DNA from 2 places in the Paenibacillus sp. FSL K6-1096 genome. Region 1 is predicted to be linked to the other one. Evidence: riboswitches for the same ligand, from Rfam matches in the RefSeq annotation. Region 1 holds a riboswitch; the other holds the start of a gene.

Region 1 (3,415 bases):
TACCGACTTCCCTAAGCTGCTGGAGACGGTGCTGGAGCGGTTCAACCCGCAGGCCGATCTGGTCATCCTCCCCAATACATCCATGGATACGCTGGATTATACCGGACGCAGGCTGAACCACGGCAGCAAGGCGGTGCTGATCGGCACCGGAAGCCCGGTACGCCAGCTTCCGCATGACTATACGGAGGGTCTGCTTCCATCAATCACCGCCGCTGTGCCTTATTGCGGAGGATGTTTAGCCGTTTCCGGTGCATCCTATGAAGAGGACCCTGAGCTGCCGGAGCGGCTGGTAGCCCACTTCGCGGAGAACGGGACGGATTGGCCGCTGCTGGTGCTGGTGGACAATGCCAGGGACGCCGTCAGCACACAGACCCGGTTCCTGTGGACCGTATTCACCCGCTTCAATCCGGCGGATGATATCCATTCAGCCGCCAAGGTGCACCGCGGGGCAATCGTTCATTCGCTGCCGGTCATTATTGATGCCCGTATGAAGCCTGGCTACCCGGAGGAGCTGGCGCCGGACGAGGACACCGCCGGACAGGTGGACCGTAACTGGAGACGCTATTTCCCGCTGGTCTAAAAGGTATCTAAATCAAAGCTTCAAGGAGGCCAAACATGCTGCGGACATTACTGGGAGAACCGCCCCGGGTGAACAGCGGGGTACTCGCCGAAGCCATGGATCACATGGCGAAGACTGCCTCCATGCTGCGCAAGGAGATGAACATGCATGAGGATCATGACCATGAATACCGCAAGCAGGAGATCTGGACGCGGGGCCTGATCTCATCCCTGGATGAGCTGGAACAGAGCTGGTTCGCGGCTGCCTTTTTCCGGAAGTCGGTGGTGGCCGGTTATATGGACGATATGTCTTCCATGGAGCAGGGAGAGTATGCCAGGTACGTGTATTTCTATAAGGATGGGTTCATCCGGGTCTTCTCGCTGCTGGATAAGCTGGGCACGGTGCTGAACAGCCAGTATGCCCTCGATACCGCCAAGGTCAAAGCGCATTTCTCCTACTTCACGGTGCTGCGGCAATTCGCGCTGCTGAAGCCGGAGATTCCGCTGGCGGGGGAGCTTGAGCAGATCAGGAATTCCTACCGTGAACCGCTGGATAATCTGCGCAAGCGGCGCAACGCCGAGATTCACTATATGAACGCCGAGATGACGGATGATCTCTGGCAGCGTCACCAGGGGCTGCATGACAAGATCCGTCTGGAGGATCTGGACAGTCACCTGGAGGATCTGAAGCAGAGTCTGGAGATGGTCTGCAAATCGCTGTCCGCTGTATTCAAGTACAGCAATGAACAATGGCACAGGAATACAGCGGCCCGGGGCCGCAAATCGGGTCATGCCCGTCCGTAAAAACTTACCTTTGACAACAAACCGGGAACTGGAATATACTTAGGCGTACATCAACTTCTGACATATCACGGAATAGTTAACCTTATATTTGATATCTTATCGAGAGCGGCGGAGGGACAGGCCCGATGAAGCCCGGCAACCGGTTTGGCTACAGCATCGCTGTACATCCAAATGTCATGGTGCTAATTCCTACAATGCCGCAGATGGTGCGGTATTTGGCAGATGAGAAGGCATTGTCATTATACACACAGGGCCTCTTGCGATCTGCATGATCGTAAGGGGTCTTTCTTTGTGCATGAGCTGAAGTGAAGGGGGACGGAAAGATTGATAGAGTTGAAGGATCTGACCAAGGTATACGGCAAGGGAAGCAAGCAGGCGGTTGCCCTCTCCGGGCTGAGCCTGTCGATCAGGAAGGGGGAAATCTTCGGGGTCATCGGGCATTCCGGTGCCGGCAAAAGCACGCTGATCCGCTGCATTAATCTGCTGGAGCGCCCGACGCAGGGCGAAGTATGGGTGGACGGTGTGGAGCTTACGGCGCTCAGTCAGGGCCAGCTGCAGGAGCAGCGGCGGAAGATCGGCATGATCTTTCAGCATTTCAATCTGCTCTCTTCGGCTACGGTCTATGATAATATCGCCTTTCCGCTGCGGCTGGCCGGTGCTTCCCGGTCGCACATTGACGGCAAGGTGAAGGAGCTTCTGGCCCTGGTCGGGCTGGAGGAGCACAGCAACAAGTATCCCGCCCAGTTATCCGGGGGGCAGAAGCAGCGGGTAGGCATCGCCCGGGCGCTGGCCAGTGATCCGGACGTCCTGCTGTGTGACGAGGCCACCTCGGCGCTCGATCCGCAGACGACTGACTCCATTCTGCGCCTGCTGCTGGACATCAACCGCAAGTTTCACCTGACCATCGTGCTGATAACCCATGAGATGCATGTGATTCAGAGCATCTGCGACCGGGTGGCCGTGATCCATGGCGGCGGAATCGTGGAGCAGGGCGAGGTGGCCCAGGTCTTCCTGAAGCCGCAGCATGAGGTGACCAAGGAATTCATCCGCAGCGAGACCCAGTCGGACGGGCCGCTCCGGCAGGCGCTGGACGCCGTGAATGACGGCAGCAGCAAGGCGGTTAAGATTACTTTTCTCGGGGCGAAGACTTACGAATCTACCCTCTCCCAAGTGGTTCAGGGAACCGGTGTCCAGTTCGCCATCCTCCACGGAACGATCTCAACGATTAAGGATGTTCCTTACGGCCAGTTGATTGTCCGGTTGGAAGGACCGTCCGGGGCTGTGGAAGCCACACTCACAGAGCTGACGGCGCAAGGGCTTGATGTGGAGGTGATTCAGTAATGGGCGGACTCGATTTCAGTACTATAGATTGGCCGGAGATGCTTGAGGCTACTGTAGCTACACTCAAAATGATGGCAATTTCCGGAATATTCACAATTATTCTCGGTTTGCCGCTCGGAATTGTATTGTATTTATGGGGCAGAGCTGATAACATGATAATCAGGGTTGTTTACTCGGTATTATCGTTCATCGTTAATATCCTGCGCTCCGTTCCTTTCATCATTCTGATGGTAGCGCTGATTCCGCTGAGCAAGACGATTATGGGCACGTCCATCGGGGTGCTCGGGACGATTCCCGCGCTGGTGATCGGCGCAGCTCCCTTCTTCGCCAGACTGGTGGAGACAGCACTGCGGGAGGTGGACCGGGGAATCATTGAAGCGGCGCAGGGGATGGGAGCCTCCACGGGACAGATCGTCATGCGTGTGCTGCTGCCGGAGGCCCGTCCAGGCCTATTGGCCGGTATTACGATTACGATCGTAACGCTGGTCTCGTATACCGCGATGTCCGGTATGATCGGCGGCGGCGGCCTCGGGGACCTGGCCATCCGTTACGGCTATTACCGTTATCAGAAGGAAGTCATGATTATCGCGGTTGTGCTGATGGTCGTACTTGTACAGCTGCTGCAAATGGCCGGCGACCGGCTGGTCAGACATTTTACACGGAAATAAGGTACATCCATATAGAGCCTTATTCATACAAATTATACGGATAG
Region 2 (3,415 bases), 3.2 Mb from region 1:
CATATCTGGCATCCTTCACCTTGAAGGAGAAGATGCCGGTATTGCCGGAGGACTGGCGGTTCTGGATGGCATAGCCCGGATGCTCCGGCAGCCCGGGGTGGAAGACTTCAGCGATGGCCGGATGCTCCAGCAGATACCGGGCAATGGTCAGCGCATTGCTCTCATGCCGCTCCATGCGCAGCGCGAGCGTCTTCATCCCCTTCATCAGCTGGTAGCTGTCGCTGGGCGCAAGCACAGCCCCAAGCGAATTGTGCAGTACGGCCATTTCCGCCGACAATTCCGCCCCCTTGGTGACAATGAGTCCGGCAAGTACATCGTTATGTCCGCCTAAGTATTTGGTCGCGCTGTGAACGACGATATCTGCCCCAAGCTCCAGCGGACGCTGGAAGAACGGGGTCAGCAGGGTATTATCGACAATCGTGAGCAGCCCGTGCGTGCGTGCCCAGCTACACACCGCTTCAATATCTGTAATCATCATCAGCGGATTCGTCGGCGTCTCGATGAACACGGCTTTGGTGCCCGGCTGGCGGGCTGCCTCCAGCGCATCAAGGTCATTCGTATCCACATAGGAGGCGCTGATGCCATATTTGGTGAGAATTCTCTCCAGCAGCCGGTAAGTCCCGCCGTAGAGATCGAGCGACACTACCAGATGATCCCCTTGTCCAAACAAGGTGAACACGGTGGTGAGCGCAGCCATCCCGGAGGCACACGCGAAGCCCGCATCCCCCGCTTCAAGTGCGGCAGCCGCGTCTTCGAGCACAGTGCGGGTAGGATTTTTGGTACGGATGTAGTCAAAGCCTGTGCTCTGCCCGAGTCTCGGGTGCCGGAAGGCCGTCGACTGATATACCGGATAATTCACCGCTCCGGTGGCGGGGTCCTCCTGCGAACCAATCTGTGCAAGTCTGCTCTCAATTCTCAATTTCTCGTCCATCTCCACGGCCTCCTAAAAGTTTTGTATAGCGTACACGGCCTGATTATTCTTCGGGCAAAACTCACTTCGGAAGCATCAGCAGTGTGTATACAATAATTAATTACTTCTATATAAGAATACTGTGCTGCTTAGATATAAGCCCCGATGTCGTAAGGCGTCTCCTGGTATACATAGTAATTGAGCCAGTTAGAGAATAATAAGTTGGCATGGGCGCGCCAGACAGCCGGTGGGGTGCGGGTCGGATCATCCTTAGGATAGTAGTGCTTCGGCAGCGCGACTTCCATGCCTTTGGCGATATCCCGGTCGTATTCCCATTTCAGCGAGAACGGATCATATTCCGAATGCCCGGTGACAAAAATCTGCTTCCCGTCATGCGTAGCCACCAGGTAGACTCCGGCTTCCTCCGATTCGGCCAGGATCTGCAGCTCGGGATTCGCCTCAATATCCTCACGGGAGACGTCTGTGTGGCGGGAATGCGGAACATGGAACACTTCATCGAAGCCGCGCAGCAGCTTGACATTATTATGGCTCAACGTATGCGGAAACACTCCGAAGCATTTCTCCGGCAGGCTGACCTTGCGCACGCCGAAGTGATGATACAGCCCTGCCTGCGCAGCCCAACATATATGCATGGTCGAGGTTACATTCTGCTTGCTCCACTCAAAGATCACCTTCAGCTCTTCCCAGTAGTTGACATCCTCGAATTCCATCTGTTCTACGGGAGCACCGGTGACGATCAGGCCGTCAAAGCGGCGGTGGCTGATTTCATTGAAGGTTTTGTAAAAGCTCTTCAGATGCTCAGCTGAGGTATTCTTCGACGTATGGGAGCTTGGATGCAGCAGCACCACATCCACCTGAAGCGGCGAATTTCCGATCAGGCGCAGGAGCTGCGTCTCTGTGGTCTCTTTGGTCGGCATGAGATTCAGAATGGCAATCCGCAAGGGACGGATATCCTGATGAAAGGCCTGGCTCTCATCCATTACGAAAATATTCTCACCGGATAACACTTCCTTGGCCGGCAGGCTGTCGGGAATTTTGATAGGCATTGCTGGTTCACTCCTTAACTGGATATAGGGTCTGCATGTCGGCAAACAAGGCATCAACCGCGAAAAAAGACCTTTCCCGGTTGAGAAAGGTCATATCTGCTGTCATATGCGCCTCTCTCATCTGCCAGAGCGCTTTCGCCGGACAATCATTGTCCTGCCAAGCCTCCGCAAGAATTAGCACCGTGCGTTCACACGCCGGTTGCCGGGTTTCATCGGGCCAGTCCCTCCACCTGCTCTTGATAAGATTTCGCGTATTCAATTGGGGTATTTCAGGCACCCGAAGGATGCTTTGCTTAAAATTCACTTTAAATCATGAACCTCCTTTTCGTCAAGTCCATACAATGCTGAAGGAGCCCGCAAAATGAAAAGAATTTCTCTTGTAAGAGGCATATCCCAGCGGTATACTAGACAGGTGCTTCAACCCAATTGGCGAAAAAAAGAGGTGAGAGAAGAATGGAAGGCGACCCGGGCTCGCGAATAAGCGTGCAGAATGAACAACCACACAGGATTAGCATCAGCTTGCCGGCGGCGGGAGCCCTTATTCTTCATGCTCCCGGACCGTCTTGTGGACTTTGTCCATGATTGTACCACCGGCCAAGCTGATTTTTCCGTGTGCTGAAATGAGCATACCCTGGACGAAGACCAGGGACAAAAGGAGTGAATCAGATGAAAATCCGGCTGGTGAATGCAGGGGTTTTTACGCCTATTGATAACATTGAAGATACACTTACCGCCCCGGCTGAGGGGTTCTACTGGATTGATGCGGATACAGAGGATCTGGTTGAGCTTCAGCCCTTATACGGCCTGCATGATCTGGCTGTGGAGGACTGCCTCAGCGAAGAGGATCAGCGTCCGAAGCTTGAAATTTATGAGAGCCATTATTTTATCGTTGTGAACAGTATCCGGTTCGATGATGAGGAAATTTTCCTCCGGGCGCTCAACGTGTTCCTGGGCAGACATTACATCATCACCGTAACCCGGCAGAAGATCCATGAGCTGCGCGTGCTGAAGCCCGTGCTATGGGAGCAGGAGGTCGACGCGCCTGACCGGTTCCTGTATCTGCTGATTGACCTTGTGGTCGACAATTATTTCTCGGTCGGTGACCGGATTGAAGCGCGGATTGAGAAGCTGGAGGAGGATATCCTCATGCACACCAAGAAATCGCATCTCAGCGAGATTATCGGTCTGCGCAGTGAAATTCTCTGGCTGAAGAAGATGCTGGGTCCGCAGAAGGAAGTTATCAACACGCTCAACAAAAAGGATCTCCGGCTGATCGACGATCAGCTCCAGAAGTATTTCAGCGATATCTACGAGAATGCGGTCAAAATCTCTGAAACCTTCGAGACGTACCGCGATCTCATGGGCAACTTGCGCGAAGCCTACCAATCGAGTATTGCGAACCGCGCCAATGAAATCATGCGTGTATTTACAGCGATCA

What was found. A riboswitch is a leader RNA that binds a small molecule or an ion and turns the genes downstream of it on or off. The one in region 1 is predicted to bind S-adenosylmethionine.
Region 2: another riboswitch for S-adenosylmethionine. It lies ahead of metA (homoserine O-succinyltransferase); the one in region 1 lies ahead of MHI24_RS10665 (methionine ABC transporter ATP-binding protein).

What each region holds. Positions count from the first base shown of each region.
Region 1 is NZ_CP150274.1:2,439,870-2,443,284, reverse strand. Features, by position in the region: gene MHI24_RS10675 (UbiD family decarboxylase) at 1-580, shown strand, start outside; gene MHI24_RS10670 (Cthe_2314 family HEPN domain-containing protein) at 616-1,362, shown strand; SAM riboswitch class I at 1,456-1,591, shown strand; gene MHI24_RS10665 (methionine ABC transporter ATP-binding protein) at 1,687-2,703, shown strand; gene MHI24_RS10660 (methionine ABC transporter permease) at 2,703-3,371, shown strand.
Region 2 is NZ_CP150274.1:5,682,529-5,685,943, reverse strand. Features, by position in the region: gene MHI24_RS25120 (PLP-dependent transferase) at 1-931, opposite strand, end outside; gene metA (homoserine O-succinyltransferase) at 1,060-1,977, opposite strand; SAM riboswitch class I at 2,092-2,223, opposite strand; gene corA (magnesium/cobalt transporter CorA) at 2,644-3,415, shown strand, end outside.